One region of the Enterobacter sp. C4G1 genome, then DNA from elsewhere that is predicted to be linked to it. Evidence: predicted binding sites of a transcription regulator. Region 1 holds the regulator's gene; each other region holds the start of a gene.
The links. The regulator CRP, encoded in region 1, controls carbon source genes, mostly activating them, when cyclic AMP is high. The targets are predictions, from matches to a motif close to ATGTGANNNNNNTCACAT.
Positions count from the first base shown of each region.

Region 1 (7,345 bases):
CATGCTTCTTATGAACTCACCGCTCTGCGTGCGGCCACGCTCGGTTTAGGGCCGCCCGCGCGCGGGTTACCGCATCTGTGTGCTATCCACCGTCAGCTGTATCAGGACATTTTCGACTGGGCTGGTGATATTCGCGAAGTGGATATTTATCAGGGCGATACCCGTTTTTGTCATTTCGCCTACATCGAAAAAGAGGGCAACAGCCTGATGCAGGATCTCGAAGAAGAGGGCTATCTGGTCGGGCTTGAGAAAAGCGAGTTTGTTGCCCGTCTGAGCCACTACTACTGCGAAATTAACGTGCTGCATCCGTTTCGCATCGGTAACGGCATTGTCCAGCGGATCTTCTTTGAGCAGCTCGCGCTCCACGCAGGCTATCAGTTGAGTTGGCAGAATATCGACTCGCAGGCCTGGGCGGCAACAAACCAGAGTGGTGCGATGGGCGATTTAAGCGCGTTGACTGCCATCTTTAGTAAAGTGGTGAGCGAAGCGCGCGAAACTGAGTAGAATAGGGCGCCTTTTTGCTGTGGAGCCGCCATGATCCTGCTGATAGATAACTACGATTCCTTTACCTGGAATCTGTACCAGTATTTCTGCGAACTGGGCGCGGAGGTGGTTGTCCGCCGCAATGACGACATCACCCTTGCCGATATTGAGACGCTTGCTCCGCAGAAAATCGTTATCTCACCGGGGCCGTGTACGCCGTCGGAATCCGGTATCTCTCTGGACGTTATAAAACAGTTTGCCGGTAAGCTGCCGATTCTGGGTGTCTGTCTTGGCCATCAGGCTATTGCTCAGGTGTTTGGCGCAACCATTGTGCGTGCGGCGAAAGTGATGCATGGCAAAACCTCCCCCGTTACCCACAATGGCACAGGCGTGTTCAGCGGATTAAATAATCCGTTAACCGTTACGCGCTATCACTCCCTGGTGATTGATCCCCCTACGCTGCCAGCGTGCTTTGACGTCACCGCCTGGAGCGACACCAACGAAATTATGGGCATTCGTCATAAGAAATGGGATCTCGAAGGGGTGCAGTTCCATCCTGAAAGCATCCTGAGCGAGCAGGGACATCAGCTGCTGGCGAATTTCCTCAATCGCTGAATTTTTATTGCCTTATTGTGATTTTTTATGCATATTTTGTGATTATATTTTCACAATCAATGTGACATAAAATGGATGGGCATGACATGGCAACTGAACAATCAGCAATTACCCGCGCGACATTCGATGAAGTGATCCTGCCGATTTATGCACCGGCTGAGTTTATCCCGGTTAAAGGGAAGGGCAGCCGCGTCTGGGATCAGCAGGGTAAAGAGTACGTTGATTTCGCGGGGGGGATTGCGGTGACGGCGCTGGGTCATTGTCATCCTGCTCTGGTAGACGCGTTAAAAACCCAGGGCGAAACCCTGTGGCACACCAGTAACGTCTTTACCAACGAACCCGCGCTGCGCCTGGGACGTAAAATCATCGACGCGACCTTTGCTGAACGTGTGCTGTTCATGAACTCCGGTACTGAAGCCAACGAAACGGCCTTTAAGCTGGCACGCTACTATGCTTCAACCCGTCATAGCCCGTATAAAACCAAAATCATTGCCTTCCATAACGCCTTCCACGGCCGTTCGCTGTTTACCGTGTCCGTTGGCGGGCAGCCAAAGTATTCCGATGGCTTTGGCCCGAAACCGGCCGATATCATCCACGTGCCGTTTAACGACCTTCATGCGGTAAAAGCGGTGATGGACGACCATACCTGCGCGGTAGTGGTCGAGCCGATTCAGGGCGAAGGCGGCGTAATGGCGGCAACGCCTGAGTTCCTGCAAGGCCTGCGTGAACTGTGCGATGCGCACCAGGCGCTGCTGGTGTTTGATGAAGTGCAGAGCGGCATGGGGCGTACCGGCGATCTCTTTGCCTATATGCACTACGGCGTGACGCCAGATATCCTGACCAGCGCCAAAGCGCTCGGCGGCGGTTTCCCGGTAAGTGCGGTGCTCACCACGCAGGATATTGCTTCCGCGTTCCACGTGGGCTCTCACGGTTCGACCTACGGTGGCAACCCGCTGGCCTGCGCCATTGCTGGTGCGGCGTTCGATATCATCAACACGGCAGAGGTGCTGAACGGCGTTAATGCGAAGCGCGAGCTGTTCGTGAAACACCTTCAGCAGATTGATGAGCAGTACAACGTGTTCAGCGAGATCCGTGGTATGGGGCTGTTAATTGGCGCTGAGCTGAAGCCACAGTACAAAGGTCGCGCACGCGATTTCCTGCACGCCGCAGCTCATGAAGGGGTGATGGTGCTGAATGCCGGGCCGGACGTGATGCGTTTCGCGCCGTCGCTGGTGATTGAAGACAAAGACATAGAAGACGGCTTAAACCGTTTTGCTGCCGCGGTGGCGAAGATCGTACGCGGATAAACTGGCCGGCAAAATTAGTACGGCGTGCGTTTTAATACCCGCGTTAACCAAATCCCGTGATGCGGACGCTGACGCCATGCCACCGACGAAATGGTGTGCATGGTGCTCAGATGCCCCAGGATGCGCTGCAAATGCTGCTCCAGGGTGCTCATTGGGCCAAGCGTCAGTGTTTCCGGTGCTTCAAGAATATTCGAATCTCCAGCTTCTCCCGGCGCGTCGTACTCCAGGCGCTGCTGACATCGCTGCAAGGCAATCTCACAGGACTGCAAATAGCGCTGCGCCAGATCGGGTGTCAGCATCGTGTGCTCGCGTGCAAGCGTGGTCATGGCGTTAATGTGCTCGACGATAAACTGGCTGTGCGTCACCCACAGTTTCATGTCTGCCAGATAGTGGGAATTAAAGCCCGGCTCCTGCATCGCCTGGTTCAGTGAGTTAAACAGGGCGTTATGTGCCTGGTTAACCTTCATGCGCTGATACGCCAGCGGCGAAGGCTGTGGATCATCGCTCAGGATCAGGCGTATCGCCTGTTGATCTGCTTCCAGCGCATCATGGGCGTTCTGGCGCAACAACCCGCTTTGCCACTGGGGCCAGAGCCAGACCAGGCCGCCAAAGGCAATCAGGCAGCCAATCAGGGTGTCGACCAGGCGGGCGAGAATAAACTGTTCGCCATTGAGCGTGAGCAGTTGCAGGGTGTATACCGCAGTGACCGTAAAGCCCACCATCGCCCAGCCATAGTTCTTGCGAATAATCAGGTAGCTCACCATGGTGACAGCCAGCATCCCCAGCAGCGTATAGCCTTCCGGTACGTGGAAGTGCAGCGTCACCCCAGCAATGATAAGCCCCGCGATTGTGCCACCTGCCCGGTGCAGAATGCGCACCCGCGTAGCACCGTAACCGTTCTGCGTAACAAACAGCACGGTCATTAAGATCCAGTACGGTTTCGGTAAGTGCAGCGCGACGCCCATCAGACTGGCGGTGCTAAGCATCACGCTGATACGCGCGGCATTACGCAGCGCGGCAGATTTCAGTGACAGATAGCTTTTCAGGGCTGGCAGCAGCGGCAGACGCTTTTGTTTATCGGCCATCAGGTCACGGGGGTAAAGTGGCCGCTGAGTCCGCAGGACACGGGCGATGCGGCTGAAGTGCCACGCCGCAAATTGGCCCACCGGGTTTTCCGCGTGTTGATGGGCAATTTTCTCCAGCGCCCCCAGCTGTTTGTCCATGTTAAAACGCGTGGGATAGCGGTGATACAGGATATCGTCAGCGAGAATGCGCAGGCGCGCTGCCACGGTTTGGGCGTTCCAGCGGATCACCGCCTCGGCGTGGCTACGTTCGACCAGCTTTTGCACCTCCTGCGGATGATGCAGGCTCACAGAGATATGTTCCTGTAAATCCAGACCGACCTGGAAGATACGCAGCAGTCGCTTATAGTCATGATTTTTATTGGCGGCGAGCATGTGCAACTGCTGATAACACTGGCTAATCAGATCGACGACTTTTTGCTGGCGCGCCAGCAGCGGCGGCAGCGATTTTTCCGGATCCGTATGCTGAGTGAGCAGGGTGTACTTGGCTTCGCAGTAGTCGGCAAGCTGCACGTAGAGCAGGCTGAGCGATTCGCGCAGCGGTTGTTCGCGCCACAGGCGGAACCAGATCCAGTTGAACACGCCGTACCACAGGGTTCCCAGCGCGTAGATGAGTAGCGGCTCCCACACCGGCATATTCCCGGCGAGGCTCAGCGTGAAGATGGCGGCAATCAACGACGCGGGCAGCAACCGGGCATGTAGCGCGCTGATTTCAGCGGTCACGCCAAGCGTCATGGCCAGTACGGTCAGGATCAGGGGAAGCGGAATATCACGGGCAAGCAGCAGTTGTACAGCGAGGCTACAGCCTGCAAACAGACAGCCGCCAATAATCAGGCGCTTGAAGAAACGTTTATGCGGTGTGTCCAGACCTGCAATGTTGCAGCAGGCAGGAACCAGGGAGAACAACAGACCCTGTTGCAGATGGCCCAGCAGCAAACCCACGGCCACAGGAAGGCACAACACCAGCGTTTGTCGCAGTGCGTAGTTAACTTCCGGGTGATAAATTAGCCTGCGCCACATGGGGAGTAGAGACAAAAACGGCGTGACACCTTGCGATGGCACGCCGTTTGACCGGAATTAACGTGTTCCGTAAACCACGATGGTTTTACCGTGGGCGGAGATCAGGTTCTGGTCTTCGAGCATTTTCAGAATACGGCCCACTGTTTCACGGGAGCAACCCACGATCTGACCAATTTCCTGACGGGTAATTTTAATTTGCATTCCGTCCGGGTGGGTCATTGCGTCTGGTTGTTTCGCCAGGTTCAGCAGAGTCTGAGCGATACGGCCCGTTACGTCCAGGAAGGCGAGGTTACCCACTTTCTCAGACGTGACTTGCAGGCGGCGAGCCATCTGCGAAGAAAGACGCATCAGGATGTCAGGGTTAACCTGAATCAGCTGACGGAATTTCTTGTAGGAGATTTCGGCCACTTCACACGCGGTTTTTGCACGAACCCAGGCGCTACGTTCCTGGCCTTCTTCAAACAGGCCCAGTTCACCGATGAAATCGCCCTGGTTCAGATAAGAAAGGATCATTTCTTTCCCTTCCTCATCTTTGATCAGCACTGCCACCGAGCCTTTGACGATGTAATACAACGTTTCCGCTTTTTCACCCTGGTGAATCAGCGTGCTCTTCGATGGGTACTTATGAATGTGGCAATGAGACAAGAACCATTCGAGAGTCGGGTCTGTTTGCGGTTTGCCAAGCACCATGCGCTGTTATCCTCTGTTATAAGCTGTCACCAGAGTCATAAGATGCATCCAGACTCTGGGGTTGCAATCGAATTCTTACCCATACCCTGGGAAGTCGGCTGTCGTAATAGTCGCAGCCAGTAAAGTTTGATGTCCTCTGCATACATGTGTAACGTCAATGTATTACTGTAGCATCCAGAGTGTTTTAGCATAGCTTTTGTCGCGTGTCTCCTGGTGTCTCGCTTCAGCATGATGCAGGTCGCCTTCCGTTGCGAGAAATGTAACGTACGCGTAATCTGTCACCAAAAATGCAACGTTGGAGTTAATGAATATGCAAGCGCGTGTGAAATGGGTTGAAGGTTTAACGTTCCTGGGCGAATCCGCTTCCGGACACCAGATTTTAATGGATGGGAATTCCGGCGATAAAGCACCAAGCCCAATGGAGATGGTGCTGATGGCGGCGGGTGGTTGCAGCGCAATTGACGTGGTGTCGATTTTGCAAAAAGGTCGTCATGACGTGACGGATTGCGAAGTAAAACTCACTTCTGAACGCCGTGAAGAAGCGCCACGCCTGTTTACGCACATCAATTTGCATTTTATTGTGACCGGCAAAGAGCTGAAAGACGCTGCGGTATCACGCGCGGTGGATCTTTCTGCGGAGAAATATTGCTCTGTGGCGTTAATGCTGGAGAAAGCGGTAAAAATCACGCATTCGTATGAAGTGATCGAGGCGTAATGCAAGGGGCATCATACGCGTTGATGCCCTCACCCTAACCCTCTCCCACGGGGAGAGGGAAAAGGATCACGCGATCTGCTTACCTTCCATCAACCGCTGCACCAGCGGTGACATAATCAGTTCCATCGCCAGCCCCATTTTCCCGCCCGGCACCACCAACGTATTCATATGCGAAATGAATGAGCCTTGCAGCATGGCCAGCAGCCAGGGGTAATCAATGCCTTCGAGATTGCGGAAATGAATAACCACAAAGCTTTCGTCCAGTGAAGGAATGCTTTTGGCCGCAAACGGGTTGGAGGTATCTACCGTCGGCACGCGCTGGAAGTTGATGTGGGTGCGTGAGAACTGCGGCGTCAGGAAGTTAATGTAATCTTCCATCGAACGAACAACCGAATCCATCACCGCTTCACGTGAATGACCGCGCTCGCTGATATCGCGCGTCAGCTTCTGGATCCACTCCAGGTTCACAATCGGCACAACGCCGACCAGCAGGTCCACGTGGCGCGCCACATCATGCTGCGTGGTCACCACGCCGCCATGTAATCCTTCATAAAATAGCACGTCGGTAGGTTCGGGAAGAGGCTGCCAGGGGGTGAATGTCCCTGGTACCTGGTTCCAGGGAACGGCTTCGTCATAGGTGTGCAGATACTTCCGCGACTGGCCTTTTCCGGTCTGTCCGTATTCTTTGAAAGTCTGCTCCAGCAGACCGAAATCGTTCGCATCTGGCCCAAAATAGCTGATGTGTTTGCCGAGATCGCGAGCTTTGCGGATCGCCATATCCATTTCAGGGCGGGTGTAGCGGTGAAAGCTATCGCCTTCTACCTCTGCGGACCGTAAATTAAGTTGCGCGAAAATCTTGCGAAAGGCGAGGCTGGTGGTGGTTGTACCCGCACCACTTGAGCCTGTAACGGCAATAACCGGATGTCTGGCAGACATAGCAACTCCCTGACTGGAATAGTGTTAAAGGTCAGTCGTGAAAGGCATTGCGGGGCATGATATTGACCGTTTCGTGCAGCTCAGACCATACCAGCACCACCTCGCCACTTTTGAGCTGGCGCTTTACATCGTTGACCTTTTGTTCAAGCGAACGTTCTTGTTCACCATAATCTGTGCCTTCGCGTAATACAAAGCTTTCAATAAGATTATCGAGCGTTTCGGGCGCCAGTTCCTGCCAGGGGATAATCATTTTTTACCGTCCAGAAAAGCGGTGAGCCAGGCTGGAATGCGTGTTTCCAGCCACATCTGTGGGCGTCTGAGCGTGCCTCCGACAAAGCCAACGTGGCCGCCATGTTCGGTCAGTTGGTACTGCACGTTGGCGGGCAGAAATTCCTGCGCGGGGATGGAGTGATGATCCATGAACGGATCATCTTTAGCATGGATGATAAGCGTTGGTTTGGTGATTTTGCTCAACAGCGGCATGGCGCTGCACTGGC
Region 1 covers NZ_JBQVVV010000001.1:660,180-667,524, reverse strand. Annotated here, with positions in the region: gene ACT9TW_RS03295 (putative adenosine monophosphate-protein transferase Fic) at 1-504, shown strand, start outside; gene pabA (aminodeoxychorismate synthase component 2) at 535-1,098, shown strand; gene argD (bifunctional acetylornithine/succinyldiaminopimelate transaminase) at 1,185-2,405, shown strand; gene ACT9TW_RS03280 (YccS/YhfK family putative transporter) at 2,420-4,507, opposite strand; gene crp (cAMP-activated global transcriptional regulator CRP) at 4,565-5,197, opposite strand; gene ACT9TW_RS03270 (OsmC family protein) at 5,508-5,912, shown strand; gene ACT9TW_RS03265 (phosphoribulokinase) at 5,979-6,848, opposite strand; gene ACT9TW_RS03260 (YheU family protein) at 6,880-7,098, opposite strand; gene ACT9TW_RS03255 (hydrolase) at 7,095-7,345, opposite strand, start outside.

Region 2 (7,345 bases), on a different contig from region 1:
GAGTCTTTTGCGGATCTCGCCAATTGCCTGCCAGTTGATGCGTTCGGCTTTGTAGCCATCTTCTTTGGTGCGACCATGCACCACCAGCTCGGTGGCCCCGGCCTGCTGCGCCGCATCGGCGATTTCAAACTGCCGTGCATCGCTGTCCCAGCCCAGGCGCACTTTTACCGTCACCGGCAAATGTGAGGGCACGGCTTCACGCATGGCTTTCGCGCCACGGTAAATCAGCTCCGGATCTTTGAGCAAGGTCGCCCCGCCGCCGCTGCCGTTCACAAGCTTAGACGGACAGCCACAGTTGAGATCAACCCCATACGAGCCAAGCTCAACCGCGCGGGCGGCGTTTTCCGCCAGCCATTCAGGATACTGACCCAACAGCTGAATACGCACCAGCGTGCCAGAGGTGGTACGGCTCTGACGATGCAGCTCCGGGCAGAGTCGGTAGAATGATTTTGCTGGCAGCAACATATCGACCACGCGCAAAAACTCCGTCACGCAGAGATCGTAATCGTTCACCTCGGTCAGAAGTTCGCGTACGAGGGAATCGAGCACGCCTTCCATTGGGGCCAGTAAAACACGCATATCAGTACCTGTGAAAAAAGACGCGCTATAGTAGCCGCTCTCCAGGTATGTTGAAAGCCCGGAGGTTAATCCGGGATCGTCTCGTCAGGCCGCAGAGTAAGGACGTCAAAACCATCGGCTGTGACGGCAATGGTATGCTCCCACTGGGCCGACAGTTTTTTATCGCGGGTGACCACCGTCCAGCCATCTTTTTTGGTTTTGATCCGGCTGTCACCCTGGTTCACCATCGGCTCAATGGTAAACACCATTCCCTCTTTCAGCACCGCGCCTTCACCCGGTTTGCCGTAGTGCAGCACCTGCGGATCTTCGTGCATCTCTTTACCCACACCGTGTCCGCAATATTCGCGCACCACGCTGTAGCCGTTGCCTTCAACATGCGACTGAATGGCGTGGCCAATGTCCCCAAGCGTTGCGCCAGGTTTCACCGCCTTGATCCCCTTCCACATGGCCTCATAGGTTTTTTTCACCAGCCGACGCGCCAGCGGTGACACGTCACCAATCAGGTACATTTTGCTGGAGTCGGCAATCAGGCCGCCTTTCTCAAGGGTGATATCCACGTTGACAATTGACCCGATTTTCAGGTGCTCCGACTCTTTCGGGATCCCGTGGCAGACGACCTCGTTTACCGAGGTGTTCAGCACGTACGGAAAGTCATACTGCCCTTTACTGGCCGGGCGGGAGTGCAGCTCATTAACAATAAAATCTTCCACCCGGTTGTTGATTGCCATCGTCGTGACCCCGGGCTGGATAAATCCGTCTAACATGGTAAACACGGAGGCAAGCAGTTCGCCGGCATGGCGCTGCGTTGCAAGCTCATCAGCCGTTTTAATGATTATTGACGGCATTGATCACCTCCAGCAGACGGTCGGATCCTGATTTCAGCATCATCATCTTAATTTGTTGGTAATTGAGTTCAGGATAGAGTTCGCACAGCATCCCCAGACGGAGCCAGTATTCGGCCTGCGCGTTCACCGAGCGCGACATAGCCTTGCTGGCATCGCGGATGTCGTCATGCAGCAGGTCAGATATTTTTACGATTCCCATTTATACATACCGTTACGATTCATATATGAATCATATATTCTCATTTAACCGGCGCCCTGTCCATTTGTGGAAATGCCCGACGTTCCATTCAGGAATGTCTGGTATGCTCAAAATTCATGATGTGATCCGTGGCACATTTCCGGGTTTAATTGTATGATGAATGCGTTTCATCAAGGACTTTCACCATGAGCAAATCATTGAATATCATCTGGCAGTACTTGCGCGCATTCGTCCTGATTTACGCTTGCCTCTACGCCGGGATTTTCCTCGCGTCGCTGCTTCCTATCACCATTCCTGGCAGCATTATCGGGATGCTGATCCTGTTTGTTCTGCTGGCGCTGCAAATCCTGCCGGCAAAATGGGTCAACCCTGGCTGCTTTGTGCTCATCCGCTATATGGCCCTGCTGTTCGTGCCTATCGGTGTCGGGGTGATGCAGTACTTTGATTTGCTCAAAGCCCAGTTCGGCCCCATCGTTGTGTCTTGCACGATAAGCACGCTGGTGGTTTTCCTGGTAGTCAGTTGGAGTTCGCATCTGGTTCACGGCGAACGTAAAGTGGTTGGGGAGAAAACAAAAAAATGATGGCCAATATCTGGTGGTCGCTGCCGTTAACGCTGGTCGTGTTCTTCGCCGCACGTAAACTTGCCGTACGTTTTAAGATGCCATTACTTAACCCACTGCTGGTAGCAATGGTGGTGATTATTCCGTTTCTGCTGCTGACGGGCATCCCGTATGAGCGCTATTTCGCTGGCAGCAAAATTTTAAACGACCTGCTGCAACCTGCCGTTGTCGCACTCGCCTTTCCTTTATATGAACAGTTACATCAGATCCGCGCGCGCTGGAAATCCATCATCACCATCTGTTTTGTCGGTAGCCTGGTAGCGATGATCACCGGGACTTCCGTCGCGCTATTGATGGGGGCATCTGCGCAAATTGCCGCTTCTATTTTGCCGAAATCCGTCACCACGCCTATTGCGATGGCCGTAGGTGGCAGCATCGGCGGCATTCCGGCGATCAGCGCCATGTGCGTCATTTTTGTCGGTATTCTGGGTGCGGTATTTGGCCATACTCTGCTGAATCTCATGAAAATCCGGACTAAGGCCGCCCGTGGCCTGGCGATGGGTACCGCCTCACACGCCCTGGGCACCGCGCGCTGCGCTGAGATGGATTATCAGGAAGGTGCATTTAGCTCGCTGGCGCTGGTGATCTGCGGGATCATGACCTCCCTGATTGCGCCATTCCTGTTCCCGATTATTCTGGCCGTTGTGGGGTAAAATTTGCGATGCGTCGCGCAAATTTCATTTTGTTTTCATAAGTTGCATACATAATGAGAATTGGATCACATATTAAGCCCTGACGGCTCCGTACACTACCGATCCATTAACCTTTATGAGGCATCGCCATGCATCCACGTTTTCAAGCCGCTTTCGCCCAGCTTGCAGAGAATTTGCAGTCAGCCCTGGCCCCGGTTCTGGCGGATGAGCATTTCCCCGCCCTGCTGACGGCAGAGCACGTCACGACGCTTAAACAGGCGACGGGGCTGGACGAAGACGCGCTGGCTTTCGCACTGTTGCCGCTGGCTGCCGCCTGTGCCCGCGCCGATCTCTCCCACTTCAACGTTGGTGCCATTGCTCGCGGCGTGAGCGGAACCTGGTATTTCGGCGGGAATATGGAATTCCTCGGCGCGACCATGCAGCAAACGGTTCATGCAGAGCAGAGTGCCATCAGCCACGCCTGGCTTCGTGGTGAAACAGCGCTGAGTGCCATTACCGTAAACTACACCCCGTGTGGTCACTGTCGCCAGTTTATGAATGAACTGAACAGCGGGCTGCAACTGCGTATCAACCTGCCAGGCCGTGCACCGCACACCCTGGGAGATTACCTGCCAGACGCCTTCGGTCCAAAAGATCTCGATATCAAAACACTGCTGATGGACGAGCAGGATCATGGCTTTGCGCTTTCCGGTGACGCGCTGAGTGAAGCGGCAATTGCTGCTGCAAATAAAAGCCATACCCCATACAGCAAATCACCAAGCGGTGTGGCGCTTCAGTGCCGTGATGGCCGCATCTTTAGCGGCAGTTACGCTGAAAATGCGGCATTCAACCCAACGCTGCCGCCTCTGCAAGGCGCACTGAACCTGCTGAACCTGAACGGATACGATTACCCTGATATCCAGCGCGCGATTCTGGCAGAAATTGCCGATGCACCGCTGATCCAGTGGGATGCGACCGCCGCCACGCTGAAAGCGCTCGGCTGTACCACCATTGATCGTGTACTGCTTGCGTAATACTGAGTGCGGGCAGAAATGCCCGCATATCTGATGAAAAACCCCTCAGTTGAATCGCTGTTTCTTGCTCTTACCGGACGGGTAAAGTAGCCTGAGTGAAATCCCATCTTCGGAACGAGCCATCTGCATGTTAAAGCGCGTTTTTTACAGCCTGTCTGTCCTGGTCGGCATACTGCTGTTGACTGCGCTTGGCCTCGACCGCTGGATGAGCTGGAAAACCGCCCCCTACATCTTTGATGACCTGCAAGACCTCCCTTACCGCCAGGTTGGCGTGGTGCTCGGCACCGCCAAGTACTATCGCACTGGCGTTATCAATCAGTATTACCGTTACCGTATTCAGGGCGCGCTTAACGCCTACAACAGCGGCAAGGTGAATTACCTGCTGCTCAGCGGTGATAACGCACTGCAAAGCTATAACGAGCCGGTAACGATGCGTAAGGATTTGATTGCCGCAGGCGTCGATCCGGCCGATATCGTGCTCGACTATGCCGGTTTCCGTACCCTCGACTCTATCGTGCGGACTCGCAAGGTGTTCGACACTAACGACTTCATCATCATCACCCAGCGTTTCCACTGCGAACGGGCGCTGTTTATCGCGCTGCATATGGGTATTCAGGCCCAGTGTTACGCCGTGCCATCACCTAAAGACATGCTTAGCGTACGCGTACGTGAGTTTGGAGCCCGTTTTGGCGCGCTGGCCGACCTGTACATATTCAAACGTGAACCGCGCTTCTTAGGCCCGCTGGTGCCGATCCCGGCGATGCACGAAGTCCCCGAAGATGCGCAAGGTTACCCGGCGGTGACACCTGAGCAATTGCTGGATATGCAGAAAAAAGAGAAAAAATAGCCCTCTTTTATTCTTTCTTTACGACACCAGCCACTCTTTTTATCCCTCCTTTACACCCGCCCTTTTAAGCTGAGTTCACTGCCGTTACGGCTTCATTGAAGAATGACTATGAACTCAATAATGAACGCTTTTTTCCTGAAAAATATCCGCCACTACTTCAACTTTCCGGGCTTATCTCTTCCGGGGCCCCATAATTCCGGCCTCTATTTCGATGAGAAAATGGCTGCCATGAAGCACACGTTTTCGGTGGAAGTGGCGGATTATCTGGAGCGTTACCCGCAGACAAAACACATTGACGTTTACCTGAACGATATCAATGGCATTATGCGCGGTAAGCGGCTTTCAGTGGATAACATGCTGAGTCTCGAAAACGGCTGCTATTTCCCCCTCTCGGTCTATTCGATGGATCAGAAAGGGAAGATTTCCGCACCTCTTCATGATGAGCCAGACCGGCTATGCCTTCCGGTCGCCGGCTCCCTACGCCCTTCTTTGCACGATCCGCAGCACAGCGCGCAGATCCTCCTGACGATGAAAGACGCTAACGGGGAAGACTGTCCGTTTGAACCCCGCGTGATATTGCAGAATGTCCTTGAACGCTTCCACCAGCATGGGCTTTTCCCGGTGATTGCGCCGGAAGTTGAGTTCTATCTGACGGGGAAAGGCGCTCAGGATCCGCAAAATCAGGGCTGCTTTCATATGGACACCTCAGCGGCACACGCGGCACTGTTTGATGAGCTGGAACAGCTGGCACATTGCCAGCATATCCCACTCACCGGGATCGTAGCTGAGGCTGAATCCGGCCAGTTCGAACTGAACCTCAGGCACAGTCATCGGGTGGTTGAGACGTGCGATAACGTGCTGGCGTTACGCCGTTTGACCCGCTTTGTCGCCGACAAAAACGGTCTTCAGGCCAGCTTTATGGCTAAACCCTTTAGCCTTCAGTCCGGTAGTGGTCTGCATTTCCATTTCAGTCTGAATAATATTCACGGCGAAAACGTGTTTGCCTCACCCGCCGAGGAACTCAATGGCATGATGCGCTTATGTATCGCGGGCCAGCTGGCGCTGATGCCCGCATCCATTGCCATTCTTGCTCCGGGCGTTAACGGCTTCCGCCGTTTGCGTAAAAACCTGACCGAGCCGTTGTTCAATTCCTGGGGCTATAACACCCGCTCCGCCGCGCTACGCATACCCTGCTCGGACGAAGGCAATCGTCGTATTGAGTATCGGTTGGCCGGCGCAGATGCCAACCCCTATCTGGTGGTCGCTACCATCCTGACCGGTATGTTGTATGGACTAGAAAACGTCGATGAGCAAGATTTACAAGAGACGCAACATGATGAACCTGTACTGCCGCTTTTCCAGCAGCAAGCTATCGAGGCATTTTCCGGCAACCAATATCTCATTGATAGCCTGGGCGAGGCCTTTTCACAGCAGTGGATTGCCTGCAAACTTTCTGAGCTCGAAGGGTTTGAACGTATCGTCACCGAGCAAGAATTGACGCTTGCGTGAAATAAAAAGCCCGCTCAAAGAGCGGGCCTGATAATGCAAGGTGTCTTTATTTCTTACGGGCGTATTTCAGTGAATCCAGCGCAACCGCGAAGATGATGATTGCGCCTTTGATGATGTACTGCCAGTACGGGTTCACGCCGATGTAGGTCAGACCGTAGTTGATAACGGTGAAGATAATTACACCGGTTACCACGCCGAGCACCGTACCTACGCCGCCGCTGAAGGAAACGCCGCCGACCACGCACGCTGCAATCGCATCCAGTTCGTACATGAAGCCGAGGTTGTTGGTTGCAGAACCGATACGACCTGCTTCCAGCATCCCGCCGAAGGCGTAGAACACACCAGACAGGGCATAAATCATCAGCAGGTTCAGAGCCACGTTTACGCCAGATACTTTCGCCGCTTCAGGGTTACCACCGATTGCGAAGATGTTCTTACCGAAACGGGTTTTGTTCCACAGAACCCAGACGAAGGCCACCGCAATCAGTGCATAGAAGGTGATATAAGACAGGCGGAAGCTGCCCAGCGCGATAAACCCTTGCGTAAAGGTCGAGAAGCCGCTGTCGAAGCCTGAAATTGGGGACGCACCCACGAAGTCGTAATACAGGGAGTTGATACCGTAAACGATGATCATCGTACCTAAGGTGGTGATGAATGGCGTTACGTTCAGGTAAGCGATGATGATGCCGTTAATCAGGCCAATGATTGCACCGATGACACACACAATCAGGATCACCACGAAAATTGGCATGGTTGCCATTTCCGGGAACACTTTGTTGGCGTTTTCCATCGACTGCAACATGGTGGCGGCGATAACCGCGGCAAGGCCAACCTGACGCCCTGCGGAAAGGTCAGTACCCTGGGTCACAATCAGACCTGCCACGCCGAGTGCAATAATAATACGCACGGAAGACTGGGTCAGAATGTTACTCAAGTTCAGCAGGCTTAAGAACGTAGGGTCCTGGAAAATGATAATGGCCAGTAACACTAAAAGAACAACGTAAATACCGCCGTCTTTCAGATAAGTGAGAAAACTTTTTTTATTTAACGCACTCATGAGGAGCCCCTGATCTTAAAGGT
Region 2 covers NZ_JBQVVV010000002.1:1,435,851-1,443,195, forward strand. Annotated here, with positions in the region: gene dusC (tRNA dihydrouridine(16) synthase DusC) at 1-579, opposite strand, end outside; gene map (type I methionyl aminopeptidase) at 645-1,424, opposite strand; gene ACT9TW_RS20780 (ParD-like family protein) at 1,405-1,623, opposite strand; gene ACT9TW_RS20785 (CidA/LrgA family protein) at 1,809-2,204, shown strand; gene ACT9TW_RS20790 (CidB/LrgB family autolysis modulator) at 2,201-2,896, shown strand; gene cdd (cytidine deaminase) at 3,025-3,909, shown strand; gene sanA (outer membrane permeability protein SanA) at 4,037-4,756, shown strand; gene ACT9TW_RS20805 (glutamine synthetase family protein) at 4,877-6,265, shown strand; gene mglC (galactose/methyl galactoside ABC transporter permease MglC) at 6,312-7,322, opposite strand; gene mglA (galactose/methyl galactoside ABC transporter ATP-binding protein MglA) at 7,338-7,345, opposite strand, start outside.
Region 2: cdd (cytidine deaminase) is a predicted target of CRP. The motif match lies at 2,950-2,967, and genes of this name have one in related genera.

Region 3 (7,345 bases), 1.2 Mb from region 1:
ACAGACCCGCCTTACCCATCCCTGATCTGCTTACCGCGGATGCCCGCAGCCGCATCCAGCTTATTGTTCAGTCGGGTAAAACGACCTTTGGTGAGCATTCTGCGACAACCTGGGGGTATAACGGCAATCTGCTCGGCCCTGCTATTCAGTTACGCAGAGGAAAAGCCGTCACTGTGGACATCCACAATACGCTGGCGGAAGAGACAACGCTGCACTGGCACGGCCTGGAAGTCCCGGGTGAAGTGGACGGGGGTCCGCAGGGGGTGATTAAAGCGGGCGGTAAGCGCAGTGTCACCTTTACCCCTGACCAGCCTGCAGCGACCTGCTGGTTCCACCCGCATCAGCATGGCAAAACCGGACGGCAGGTTGCGATGGGGCTGGCAGGGCTGGTACTCATTGAAGATGATGAAAGCCGCCTGCTGCGCCTGCCAAAACAGTGGGGCATCGACGATGTGCCGGTGATTGTGCAGGACAAAAAGTTCACCTCAGACGGGCAGATTGATTACCAACTGGACGTGATGAGCGCAGCGGTGGGCTGGTTCGGCGATACGTTGCTGACCAACGGCGCGATTTACCCGCAGCACGCCGCGCCGAAGGGCTGGCTGCGTTTACGTCTGCTTAATGGATGTAACGCGCGTTCGCTGAATTTTGCCACCAGTGATAAACGCCCGCTGTATGTGGTGGCGAGCGATGGCGGCCTGTTGCCTGAGCCGGTTAAGGTCAACGAATTACCGATGCTGATGGGCGAGCGTTTTGAAGTGCTGGTGGATATCAGCGATGGCAAGGCGTTTGACCTTGTGACCCTGCCGGTGAGCCAGATGGGCATGGCCGTTGCGCCATTTGATCAGCCGCACCCGGTGCTGCGCATTCAGCCGCTTCAGGTCACGGCGTCGGGCATATTGCCGGATACTCTGGCGAAGGTGCCTGCGTTACCTGCACTTGAGGGGTTAACTCAGCGCAAACTCCAGCTCTCGATGGATCCGATGCTCGATATGATGGGGATGCAGGCCCTGATGACGAAATATGGCAATCAGGCGATGGCCGGGATGCAACATGGGCAGATGATGGGCCATATGAATATGGATCACGGCAGCATGGGCGGAATGGGGAAAATGAACCACGGGGGACAGGGTTTTGACTTCCATAACGCCAACATGATCAACGGCAAAGCGTTCGATATGAATACGCCGATGTTTGCTGCCACGAAAGGGCAGTTTGAACGTTGGGTGATTTCTGGTGAAGGTGACATGATGCTGCATCCGTTCCATATTCACGGCACGCAGTTCCGCATTCTTTCAGAGAATGGTAAAGCGCCAGAGGCACATCGTTCCGTCTGGAAAGACACGGTGCGGGTTGAAGGTGGTGTGAGCGAGGTGCTGGTGAAGTTCGCGCACGACGCGCCGAAGGAGTTCGCCTATATGGCGCATTGCCATCTGCTGGAGCATGAAGATACGGGGATGATGCTCGGTTTTACCGTATAAAAAAGCCGGGTGGCGACTGCGCCTTACCCGGCAATAAAGGTGCGGCCTGATGCCCTCACCCTGGCCCTCTCCCACAGGGAGAGGGAACAAATACTAAAAACGGCAACTTTCGTTGCCGTTTTGCTTTTATTTTGCGTCAGGCAAGGCATACGCGACAATATAGTCGCCCATCTTCGTGCCAAACGAACCATGACCACCCGCAGAGATGACTACGTACTGCTTGCCATTCGCTTCATAGGTCATCGGTGTTGCCTGTCCGCCTGCTGGCAGACGGCCTTGCCACAGTTTCTCACCGTTGGTCATGTTGTACGCGCGCAGATAGTTATCAGCGGTTGCCGCGATGAACAGTACGTTGCCAGCGGTGGATATTGGGCCACCCAGCATTGGCATCCCCATATTGAACGGCACAGGAACCGGCATCGGGAACGGCATACTGTCCTGAGGCGTACCAATACGTTTCTTCCACACGACGTGGTTGGTTTTCAGATCCAGCGCGGAGATATAACCCCATGCAGGCTGTTTACACGGCAGGCCGAACGGTGACAGGAACGGGTTCAGGGTTACGCCAAACGGCACGCCATACTGCGGCTGAATACCGGATTCGGTCCCGGTACCTTTCGCGTCTTTCGGCGGTTCGATTGGGTTACCCGGGCCGCGTGGGATCAGTTTAGAGACAAACGGCAGCGCCATCGGGTTGGCAATCGCTACCTGACGGTTCGGGTCAACGGAGATCCCGCCCCATTCGAACATCCCCAGGTTACCCGGGAAGACCAGCGTGCCCTGCTCAGAAGGTGGTGTGAAGATACCTTCGTAGCGCAGCTGATGGAACATCACGCGGCAGACCAGCTGGTCAAACATGGTGGCACCCCACATGTCTGCACCGCTCAGGTCTTTCTTCGGACGGAAGCTCAGGTCAGAGAACGGCTGCGTTTTACTGACGTAATCGCCTTTTGCTGCCCCCTGAGGAACCGGTTTTTCCGGTGCAGGAACAACCAGCTTACCGTTGCTGCGATCCAGTACGAAGATGTTACCCGTTTTCGCTGGTGCATAAATTACCGGAACGGTTTTGCCGTTAACGGTAATGTCGGCAAGCGTCGGCTGGGATGGCATGTCCATATCCCACAGATCGTGGTGAACGGTCTGGTAGCTCCATGCCAGTTTACCGGTGGTCGCGTTCAGCGCCACGATAGCGCTCGCGTAACGCTCCTGCTCTGGTGTGCGATAGCCGCCCCAGATATCCGGCGTGGTCACACCCATTGGCAGGTAGACCAGGTCCAGCTTCGCGTCATACGCTGCTGGTGCCCAGGAGTTCGGTGAGTTAAAGGTAAAGGTGTGTTCGTCCGATGGGATCGCGTTTGGATCTTTCGCGCCCGGATCGAAGGCCCACAGCAGTTTACCGGTGTTCACGTCAAAACCACGGATAACGCCAGAGGTTTCGCGGGTAGAGAAGTTATCCGTTACCGAACCGGCAATCACGATAGTTTTATCGGTGATGATCGGCGGCGAGGTCGGTTCATACAGACCCGGCGTGGTATCCGGCATGTTGGTTTGCAGATTCAGGACACCTTTGTTGGCAAAGGTCTCGCACAGCTTGCCCGTTTCGGCGTTAACTGCAAACAGTCGTCCATCGTTCACCGGCAGCATGATGCGGCGAGGGCAGTCAGCGACCACATCCGGGCTGGCATTATCGGCACGCGCTTCATGGTAAGAAACACCACGGCAGGTCACATGCTGGAATGAAGGGTTAGAGTTGAGCTGTGGATCGAAGTGCCATTTCTCTTTACCGGTAGCCGCATCAAGCGCGAACAGACGCTGGTGCGCGGTACACAGATAAAGCATGTTGCCAACTTTAATTGGCGTCACTTCGTTGGTCAGTTCACCTGGATCGTTAGGCATCTTCACATCGCCGGTACGGAAGACCCAGGCTTCTTTCAGGTCCTTCACGTTGTCGGCGTTGATCTGCTTCAGTGGAGAGTAACGCTGACCTTCCTGATTACGACCATACGCAGGCCAGTCGCTATCGGCAACCTGAGAGATAGCCGCGGCAGGCGTGGATTCCGTGTTCAGCGTGCCTTTGATCTCCTGTGGGTCATTGAAGCCAGCCCAGGTGAGGATGCCACCGCTGATAAGCAGGGCAATCACCAGTGCGGCGACGGCGCCACTGGAAGGAACAATCAGGCGACGCCAGACAAACGGCAGGATCAGCCAGATACCAAAGAACACGAGGATGTCACTGCGTGGCGTCAGTGCCCAGAAGTCGAAGCCGACTTCCCAGACGCCCCAGATCATGGTTGCGAGAAGTAATGCGGCATAAAGCCACAGTGCTGATTGTTTTCTACGCAACAGCAGGACGGTTACGGCAACCATAACCAGACCTGCAATCGGGTAGTACCAGGAACCGCCTAAAGCGACCAGCCAGACGCCACCGATTAACAGATACAGCGCGCAGAAGGCTGCGAACGCTGCTGTTAATGTCACCAGTAGACGCGACTGTTGAGTTTTTGTTTCAGCCATAGAAAAGTACTCGTCAGTTTTGTTAATTATTTGCTAGCAATTAATTATAGGTATTAACAAGTGTGATCGGAATCACAAAATTTGCTTTTTATAACTCATGCGCCAGGGCTATCCATTTGCTGTTATAATGGGTGGCTTGTGAATCGATGCCGGACGCAGATTCATCCGCATTGAGCGATTTTTATTAAAATCATATGGTTAGTAATATGAAACATACTGTTGAAGTGATGATCCCGGAAGCGGAGATCAAAGCGCGTATCGCCGAACTGGGCCGTCAAATCACCGAACATTACAAAGACAGCGGCAGCGAAATGGTGCTGGTTGGTTTGTTGCGTGGCTCTTTTATGTTCATGGCAGACTTGTGCCGTGAAGTGCAGGTGTCACATGAGGTCGATTTTATGACCGCCTCCAGCTACGGCAGCGGCATGTCCACAACCCGTGATGTGAAAATCCTTAAAGACCTGGATGAAGATATTCGTGGCAAAGATGTGTTGATCGTTGAGGACATCATCGACTCCGGCAACACGCTCTCTAAAGTGCGCGAGATCCTGAGCCTGCGCGAACCAAAATCCCTGGCGATCTGCACCCTGCTGGATAAACCAACCCGTCGTGAAGTGCAGGTGCCGGTTGAGTTTGTCGGTTTCTCTATCCCTGACGAATTCGTGGTGGGTTACGGTATCGACTACGCCCAGCGTTATCGCCATCTGCCGTATGTCGGGAAAGTTGTGCTGCTGGACGAGTAATGTTGATTGGGTGCGGGCTGATGCCCTCACCCCAGCCCTCTCCCACCGGGAGAGGGAGAAAACCTCAGGCTTTATTTATGGTTTACGTGCTTGAGTTTGAGGTTGGCAATGCCCGAGCGATAGCGCTGTTCCAGCGTTTCGCGGTTGGTAGCGGTCACTTCCAGATTACGCAGTAACCCGTCATGAATACCGTACGCCCAGCCGTGAATAGATACCTTCTGCCCGCGTTTCCAGGCAGATTGCATAATCGTGGAGTGGCCCAGGTTATAGACCTGCTCCATGACGTTTAGCTCACACAGGGTATCAAGCCGACGCTCTTGCGGCATTTCGCCTAGCAGTGAGCTATGTTTGAACCAGATATCGCGGATGTGCAGCAGCCAGTTATCGATTAAGCCCAGCTCAGTGTTTTCTATCGCAGCCTGGACGCCACCACATCCGTAGTGGCCGCAAATGATGATGTGCTCGACTTCCAGTACATCGACGGCATACTGAACAACCGAGAGACAGTTAAGATCCGTGTGAATGACCAGGTTGGCTACGTTGCGGTGAACGAATAATTCGCCCGGTTCGAGGCCGGTCAGACGCTCTGCCGGAACGCGGCTATCGGAACATCCAATCCATAGAAAGCGCGGGTTCTGCGCTTGCGCCAGTTTCCCGAAAAAACCGGGGTCCTCTTCCACCAGCATCTTTGACCATAGTGCATTGTTGCTGATGAGTGTATCTATGTCATTCATGGAGGTTAACGACCTGTAACCGAGTGATTGCGTTGCGCTACTATAGGGTAACCCGACTTTTAATGAAACCACACAACGTGTGTCAGAACTATAGGTAAGTCTAATTCATGGCGATTGCACTGGAGCTTGAACAGCTTAAAAAAACCTATCCGGGCGGCGTTCAGGCGCTGCGCGGAATAGATCTCAAAGTAGAGGCGGGTGATTTCTATGCGCTTCTGGGGCCAAATGGCGCAGGGAAATCCACCACCATCGGGATTATCAGTTCTCTGGTGAACAAGTCATCCGGCAGGGTGAGCGTGTTTGGTTACGACCTGCAAAAAGATGTCGTTAACGCCAAGCGCCAGCTCGGGCTGGTGCCGCAGGAGTTCAACTTTAACCCCTTCGAAACCGTACAACAGATCGTAGTGAACCAGGCGGGTTACTACGGCGTGGAGCGCAAAGACGCGCTTGAGCGTAGCGAAAAGTACCTCAAACAGCTCGATCTCTGGGAAAAACGCAACGAACGTGCGCGGATGTTATCCGGCGGGATGAAGCGCCGTCTGATGATTGCGCGTGCGCTGATGCATGAACCAAAACTGTTGATCCTCGATGAACCAACCGCCGGTGTGGACATCGAGCTTCGTCGCTCAATGTGGGGGTTCCTGAAAGATCTTAACGATAAAGGCACCACCATTATTCTGACGACCCACTATCTCGAAGAAGCTGAAATGCTCTGCCGCAATATCGGTATCATCCAGAACGGGGAGCTGGTGGAAAACACCTCGATGAAAGATCTGCTTTCTAAGCTGAAATCAGAAACCTTTATCCTCGACCTGGCACCGAAAAGCCCGCTGCCAAAGCTGGAAGGCTATCAATATCGTCTGGTCGATACCTCGACGCTGGAAGTGGAAGTGTTGAGAGAGCAGGGGATCAACAGCGTGTTCGCCCAGCTGAGTGCGCAAGGCGTGCAGGTATTAAGTATGCGTAACAAAGCCAACCGACTGGAAGAGCTGTTTGTCTCTCTGGTTCATGAGAAACAAGGAGACAAGGCATGACGCATCTTTACTGGGTCGCGCTGAAAAGCATCTGGGCGAAAGAGATTAATCGTTTTATGCGCATCTGGGTGCAAACCCTGGTGCCGCCGGTCATCACCATGACACTGTACTTCATCATTTTCGGTAACCTGATTGGTTCGCGAATTGGTGAAATGCACGGCTTCACCTATATGCAGTTTATCGTTCCTGGCCTGATCATGATGGCGGTGATTACCAACGCCTATGCCAACGTTGCGTCATCATTCTTTAGCGCCAAGTTCCAGCGCAACATTGAAGAACTGCTGGTCGCACCTGTGCCTACGCATGTGATCATTGCCGGTTACGTGGGGGGTGGCGTGGCGCGTGGTCTGTGCGTGGGTATCCTGGTCACGGCGATTTCGCTGTTCTTTGTCCCGTTCCAGGTGCATTCATGGCTGTTTGTGGCGCTAACATTGCTGCTGACGGCGATCCTGTTCTCGCTGGCCGGTCTGCTGAACGCCGTATTCGCCAAGACGTTCGACGACATCAGCCTGATCCCGACCTTCGTGCTGACGCCACTGACCTATCTGGGCGGGGTGTTCTACTCCCTGACGCTGCTGCCGCCGTTCTGGCAGGCGCTGTCGCACCTGAACCCGATCGTGTACATGATAAGCGGCTTCCGCTTTGGTTTCCTCGGCATTACCGACGTGCCGCTGTTTACTACCGTTGCGGTGCTGGTGGTGTTTATCCTCGCCTTCTACCTGCTGTGCTGGTATCTGATCCAACGTGGGCGCGGTCTGCGTAGCTAACCTTCGGCCCGGCGACAATCCGTTGCCGGGCGCTTTTCTTTGACAGTTATCACCGTAAGCTAACCTTCACTG
Region 3 covers NZ_JBQVVV010000001.1:1,899,004-1,906,348, forward strand. Annotated here, with positions in the region: gene cueO (multicopper oxidase CueO) at 1-1,481, shown strand, start outside; gene ACT9TW_RS09125 (glucose/quinate/shikimate family membrane-bound PQQ-dependent dehydrogenase) at 1,608-3,995, opposite strand; gene hpt (hypoxanthine phosphoribosyltransferase) at 4,202-4,738, shown strand; gene can (carbonate dehydratase) at 4,810-5,472, opposite strand; gene ACT9TW_RS09140 (ABC transporter ATP-binding protein) at 5,580-6,506, shown strand; gene ACT9TW_RS09145 (ABC transporter permease) at 6,503-7,273, shown strand.
Region 3: hpt (hypoxanthine phosphoribosyltransferase) is a predicted target of CRP. The motif match lies at 4,056-4,073, and genes of this name have one in related genera.

Region 4 (7,345 bases), 220 kb from region 1:
AGTTTGGTGAGCATACACCCGACCTGGCTGCCCGGAATTTTAGCGTGGCAGTCGCGCGTGACCAGCGCAGAGGCAACAAACTGGTGATGCAGCCCCTGGTAGATATCCTGTTTCGCTTTGCCCGGCAGACTTTTCTCTTCGCGGATACCTGCCGTGGTAAACGGGTGGCGATGGATACTGTCTATCTCATTAAACGTCAGCCAGTAGCGCACGAGATCTTTGTAGCGGTCGAAACAGACATTACTGAAACGCACGAAGGCATCCACCACATTGCGGTGTACCCAGCCGTTGTATTTTTCGCTCAGCGCCAGCGGCATTTCGTAGTGAGAAAGCGTGACCAGCGGCTCAATGTTATGGCGGCGAAGCTCGCGGAACATCTCCTCGTAAAATTTCAGGCCTGCCTCGTTTGGTGCAGCATCTTCGCCGGTCGGGAAAATACGCGACCAGGCAATCGACACGCGCAACACGGTGTAGCCCATCCCGGCAAACAGCGCGATGTCATCTTTATAGTGATGATAAAAATCAATGCCGCGGCGTTTCGGGTACAGCGCGTCATTTTTACCTTCAAACGCGTCGCGGATGTTTTCGTCGGTCAGCGCCATATGGCCACTGTAATCCTTCACGGACAGGTTAGGCTTCCAGGTGATGGCATCAGCCACGGACGGCCCTTTACCGTCCACATTCCATGCCCCTTCGGCCTGATTTGCGGCAATCGCGCCGCCCCATAAAAAACCTTGCGGAAACGGGAGGGATTTCTCCATTACACGGACTCCTTAAGCGTCATGATGATATGAGGATTTGGATTCTTATCGTCGGTATTACCTGATGTCAGCGAAAAGCGTTCGCCGTTAGTGACCACCATCATGACCACCGGATCGAGCCCGGCGGCGGTAATGGTGTCCAGTGAGAATTCAATCAGCGTGTCGCCGCACTTAACGTGCTGACCTTCGGCCACTTTTGCTGAGAAGCCCTCGCCTTGTAGCCTGATGGTGTCGATCCCGATATGGAATATCAGCTCGACACCGGCATCGGTGAGCAGGCTTAGCGCATGACCACTTTCAAATACATTCACCACAGTGCCGTCTGCCGGGGCGCGCAATACGCCCTGAGAAGGCACAATCGCTATCCCGTCACCCATGATTTTGCGTGAGAAAACATCGTCATTAACGTTCTCCAGCGGGATGATTTGCCCTTCTACCGGGCGGGTGAACGTCAGGGTATCGGTTTTTTCCGGCACCTTGTCGCGCCAGAGCACTAATGCACTGATAAATGCCACGGCAAATGACAACCCCGCACCGGCAAAGGCCCAGACGATGTTCATTGCGTTATCTGGCGAGACAAACATCGAGATACTGGCAAGGCCGGGGCCCACAAGCGCAAAAGCCTGAATACCCATCCAGCCGATAAACGCACCGCCCACCACGCCACCGAGGATCACGCTGTAGAGCGCTTTTTTATTCAGCAGCGTCACGCCATACAGCGCCGGTTCAGTAATGCCGAACAGCGCGGAGATCCCGGCTGAGAACGCGGTGGACTTCAGCACTTTATCTTTGCTTTTGAGTGCAATCGCCAGACACGCGCCGGATTCGGCAATGTTGTGCGCCAGCGATGCAGGCAGGTAGAGCATCTCACGCCCGAACTGGCTCATAGAGGCGACGGCGTAGGGCAGCATCGGCTTGTGCATCCCGGCGGCGACCATAAAGGGCAGGGCGGCGGCAAGCAGCCCGGTTGCCACAAAACCCAGTTTTCCGTACAGCCACAAAATGACCGTTGCCAGCCCGGCACCCAGCTCATAACCCAGTGGCCCCAGGATCAGCAGGGTAACAGGGACGGTGACCAGCAGAGAAAGCATCGGCGAGAGGAAAATGCGCAGCGCACCGGGTGAGTAGCGGTTAAACAGCTTTTCGGTCTGGGCGTAAAAAAGCACGCACAGGATCGCCGGAAACACCTGTGAGGCATACGCCACGTTGCGCAGGTCGAACGACATAAATGCCGTTCCTTCGGCAAGCTGTTTGGTCATGGCAGGCAACACCATGACCGACACGGCAGACACCGCAACCAGCACGTTCACTTTGAGCTTCATGGCGGTAGTGATCGCTACCAGAATCGGCAGGAAATAGAGCGGTGCAGAGCCGATGTTATCCAGAACCTTGTAGGTTGAACTGTTGCGGCTCAGCCAGCCCATCACATCCAGCAACAGCAGCAGGGATTTCAGCACCCCGCCGCCAGCAATTGCCGGCACCAGCGGCTGAAAAACGCTAATGACAAAATCGACAATCTGCGCCCCGCGGCTGACTCTGGCAGGTGTGTGCTGCCCACCGGCCTGCGGCGAGCCCACCAGAGAACGCACCGCATCAAACACCTGTACCACTTCGTGACCGATGATCACCTGGCACTGCACGTTGACGCGAACGCCCAACACGCCGTCGATGTTTGTCAGCGCCGTTTCGTTGACCTTGCTGTTGTCATACAGGCTCAACCGCAAGCGGGTGGAGCAATGTTCGATATGTTCGATATTCTCAGCACCGCCAACCAGGGCGATGATGTCCAGCGCAGTTTGCAAGTGGTTCATGTTCTGGCCCCTGTCTCCAGAGCAAAAAAAAAGACCTGAAGCCCCTCTCCACTCGAAAGAGGAGAGGGGCTTCAGGTCTTGCCTACGGCTCGTAGTTACACGCCTGTGCTTTGTATATCGGCCAGATTGTGCTTAAAAGTCAAACAACACAGGCGCTTCATGCATCAATTTGTGAGCCGCTTAACCCTTTTTAGCGCCATATTGTCGGAACCACGCCAGCATTCGTTGCCAGCCATCTTTGGCGGATTCTTCGTGATAGCTCGGCCGATAATCCGCGTTAAAAGCATGTCCTGCATCGGGATAAACCACGATATCCGCCTTCGCATTTGCCGCCCGCAGCGCATGACGCATGGTTTCTACGGTATCAAGTGGAATGCCGGTATCCTGGCCGCCGTACAAACCCAGCACCGGGGCGTTAAGATCCACGGCGATATCCAGCGGTTGCTTAGGTGAATTCAGCGTTTTTTCGCCGACCAGCTTGCCGTACCACGCCACGGCAGCCTTGAGCTGCGGATTATGCGCGGCGTACAGCCAGCTGATGCGACCGCCCCAGCAGAAACCGGTCACCATCAACCGATGTGGGTCGCCGCCGTTACGCGCCGCCCAACTGGCGACATGGTCCAGGTCCGCCAGCACTTGCGCGTCCGGGACTTTGCTGACCAGATTAGTGAATAGCGTCGGGATATCGCTGTAGTCATTTGGATCGCCCTGGCGGAAATAGAGCTCTGGTGCGATGGCCAGATAACCTTCCAGCGCCAGTCGACGGCAAACATCGCGAATATGCTCATGTACGCCGAAAATTTCTTGTATCACAATCACGACCGGCAGAGCGCCATCGGCCGATTTCGGGCGCGCATGGTAAGCCGGCATGTTATCCCCCTGTGAGGGAATGGATGTCTCTCCTGCAGTAATGGCTTCTTCGGGAGTAGTGACAATGGTTGAAGCATGAGGGGCCGCAGCAGGTGCAAAACCGGTTTTTTCAGTCATGGCATTCTCCGTACCAATGTTGAGTTAGCGCAAAGGTAAATATAGTCACAAGGTTAACAACTCACAGTGCCTTAAACGGTCTATCTTTTGTGCAACACACCACGGTATAACATTGTTAATGTGATGTTGATCACTTATTTATGGAAATAAACTGCAATCATTTTCATTCATGGTGAGATTCGTCACGAAATTACGCACACTGCTTCTGTAAAGTACCGTTTTACTTCTTCTGACAAACCGACCCACAGAGGAGTCACCTATGTCTAAGTCTGATGTTTTTCATCTCGGCCTCACTAAAAACGATTTACAAGGGGCTACGCTCGCTATCGTCCCTGGCGATCCAGAGCGTGTGGAAAAGATCGCCGCGCTGATGGATAAGCCGGTTAAGCTGGCATCCCATCGTGAATTCACCACCTGGCGCGCAGAGCTGGATGGTAAAGCGGTGATCGTGTGTTCTACCGGTATCGGCGGCCCGTCTACTTCTATTGCCGTTGAAGAGCTGGCGCAGCTGGGTATCCGTACTTTCCTGCGTATCGGCACCACCGGCGCAATTCAGCCACATATCAATGTGGGCGACGTGCTGGTCACGACCGCGTCCGTGCGTCTGGACGGTGCAAGCCTGCACTTTGCGCCAATGGAATTCCCGGCAGTGGCGGATTTCGAATGCACCACTGCGCTGGTTGAAGCCGCGAAATCTGTGGGCGCAACAACGCACATCGGCGTTACCGCCTCTTCCGATACCTTCTACCCGGGCCAGGAGCGTTACGACACCTTCTCTGGCCGCGTAGTGAGCCGCTTCAAAGGCTCCATGGAAGAGTGGCAGTCTATGGGCGTGATGAACTACGAAATGGAATCTGCAACGCTGCTGACCATGTGCGCAAGCCAGGGTCTGCGTGCCGGTATGGTGGCGGGTGTTATCGTTAACCGTACTCAGCAAGAGATCCCGAACGCTGAAACCATGAAGCAGACCGAAAGCCATGCGGTGAAAATTGTGGTTGAAGCGGCTCGCCGCTTGATCTAGTCCTCACTTCTTCAATAAAAGGCCGACTCGTTCGGCCTTTTCTTTTTTGCGTAGCGCCTCGCAGGAAAACCCTTTCAAACTGGACGTTCATACAGCACAATTCTATTTTATGCGGGTAAAACGTTGATGCAGGGGGCATTGTGGATATCTCAATCCTGATTTATGCAGTGATTGCGCTGGTGGGCGTGGGAATAGGCTGGCTCATATCCAGCTATCAGCACGCGCAGCATAAAGCCGATCAACTGGCAGAACGCGAAGAGATGGTCGCTGAGCTCAGCGCCGCGAAACAACAGCTTGCCCAGAGCGGGCACTGGCGCGACGAGTGTGAGCTGCTCAATAACGAACTGCGCAATCTGCGTGATATCAATACCTCACTGGAAGCCGATCTCCGTGAAGTCACCACCCGTCTTGAATCGACCCAACTCCATGCGGAAGACAAAATCCGCCAGATGATCAACAGCGAGCAGCGCCTGAGCGAACAGTTCGAAAACCTGGCGAACCGCATTTTTGAGCACAGCAACCGCCGTGTTGACGAACAAAACCGCCAAAGCCTGAACAGCCTGCTCACACCGCTGCGTGAACAGCTGGACGGTTTTCGCCGCCAGGTGCAGGACAGCTTTGGCCAGGAGGCGCGCGAACGCCACACTTTGGCGCATGAAATTCGTAATCTCCAGCAGTTGAACGCGCAGATGGCGCAAGAGGCGGTTAACCTGACGCGTGCGCTTAAAGGCGACAACAAAGCACAGGGCAACTGGGGTGAAGTAGTACTGACCCGCGTGCTGGAGGCTTCTGGCCTGCGTGAAGGGTACGAGTATGAAACGCAGGTCAGCATCGAAAACGATGCCCGCTCGCGGATGCAGCCTGATGTCATTGTGCGCCTGCCGCAGGGCAAAGATGTCGTTATCGACGCCAAAATGACGCTGGTGGCGTACGAACGCTACTTCAATGCCGAGGACGATTACATCCGTGAGTCTGCGTTACAAGAGCATATCACCTCTGTCCGTAACCACATTCGTCTGCTGGGCCGCAAAGACTATCAGCAGCTACCGGGGTTACGCTCCCTGGATTACGTGCTGATGTTTATTCCGGTTGAGCCTGCATTCCTGCTGGCGCTCGACAGACAGCCCGAACTGATAACCGAAGCATTGAAAAATAACATTATGCTGGTGAGCCCCACGACACTTCTGGTGGCGCTGCGGACGATTGCAAACCTCTGGCGCTACGAGCACCAAAGCCGTAACGCACAGCAAATTGCCGATCGCGCCAGCAAGCTGTACGACAAAATGCGCCTGTTTGTGGACGATATGTCCTCTGTTGGGCAGAGCCTCGATCGCGCGCAGGATAACTACCGCCAGGCGATGAAAAAGCTCTCTTCCGGGCGCGGCAACCTGCTGGCGCAAGCAGAGGCATTCCGTAGCCTGGGGGTGGAGGTTAAGCGCGAGATTAATCCTGAAATGGTTGAACAGGCTACCGCTCAGGACGATGAATATCGCCTGCGAGAAGGGGCTGGTGTGCAAAATACAGACAGCGAAGACAACGATTTAGCCGCGGATTTGTCACCTTCTGAACCGCCGAATCGTTTCTTTCACGGTGGTTGAACCGTAGGGCAAACGCGCCCAATCTGTTACACTTCACGGACATTTGACTGATAAGCAGGCTCTGAGATGGTTGACGATTCACAAGACACGACGCACTTTGGCTTTCAGACTGTTGCTAAAGCGCAGAAGGCTGACATGGTGGCCCACGTATTTCATTCCGTGGCGGCGAAGTACGATGTGATGAATGACTTGATGTCATTCGGCATTCATCGCTTGTGGAAACGCTTCACCATCGACTGTAGCGGTGTGCGTCGTGGGCAAACGGTGCTGGATTTAGCGGGCGGTACAGGCGACTTGACGGCGAAGTTTTCACGTCTGGTTGGCGAAACCGGTCGCGTAGTGCTGGCAGATATTAACGACTCCATGCTGAAAATGGGACGTGAGAAGCTGCGTAACATCGGCGTTGTGGGTAACGTTGAATATGTACAGGCGAACGCTGAAGCGCTGCCGTTCCCGGACAACACCTTTGACTGCATCACCATCTCGTTTGGCCTGCGTAACGTCACCGAGAAAGACAAAGCGCTGCGTTCCATGTACCGCGTGCTGAAGCCGGGTGGACGCCTGCTGGTGCTCGAATTCTCCAAACCGATTATCGAGCCGCTGAGTAAAGCCTACGATGCCTATTCGTTCCACGTGCTGCCGCGCATTGGTGAGCTGGTGGCGAACGATGCAGAAAGCTATCGCTATCTGGCTGAATCTATCCGAATGCACCCGGATCAGGACACCTTAAAAGCAATGATGCAGGATGCCGCATTTGAAAACGTTGAATACTTCAACATGACGGCGGGTGTCGTCGCGCTGCATCGCGGTTACAAGTTCTGAGTGGAGGTATCCCGTGCCATTTAAACCCTTAGTCACCGCAGGCATCGAGAATGCTCTGAATGCCTTTCTTTACCGTGCTCCGGCGCTAAAAACTGCGCGTCAGCGGCTCAACGGAAAGGTGTTACGTATTGTTTTAAAAGAGTTCTCTACGCCGCTGGTGCTGGTGTTCAGTGAACGCCAGCTTGATGTTTTGGGTGAGTGGGAAGGTGAGGCCGACTGCTCGGTCATCACGCATATGAGCGTGGTGCCAAAACTGCGCGACCGCCAGCAGCTGACTGCGCTTATCCGTAGCGGCGAGCTGGAAGTCGAAGGTGACATTCAGGTCGTGCAGAACTTCGTTGCGTT
Region 4 covers NZ_JBQVVV010000001.1:877,520-884,864, reverse strand. Annotated here, with positions in the region: gene ACT9TW_RS04255 (glycoside hydrolase family 1 protein) at 1-761, opposite strand, end outside; gene ACT9TW_RS04250 (beta-glucoside-specific PTS transporter subunit IIABC) at 761-2,572, opposite strand; gene ACT9TW_RS04245 (dienelactone hydrolase family protein) at 2,753-3,559, opposite strand; gene udp (uridine phosphorylase) at 3,819-4,580, shown strand; gene rmuC (DNA recombination protein RmuC) at 4,721-6,178, shown strand; gene ubiE (bifunctional demethylmenaquinone methyltransferase/2-methoxy-6-polyprenyl-1,4-benzoquinol methylase UbiE) at 6,245-7,000, shown strand; gene ubiJ (ubiquinone biosynthesis protein UbiJ) at 7,014-7,345, shown strand, end outside.
Region 4: udp (uridine phosphorylase) is a predicted target of CRP. The motif match lies at 3,678-3,695, and genes of this name have one in related genera.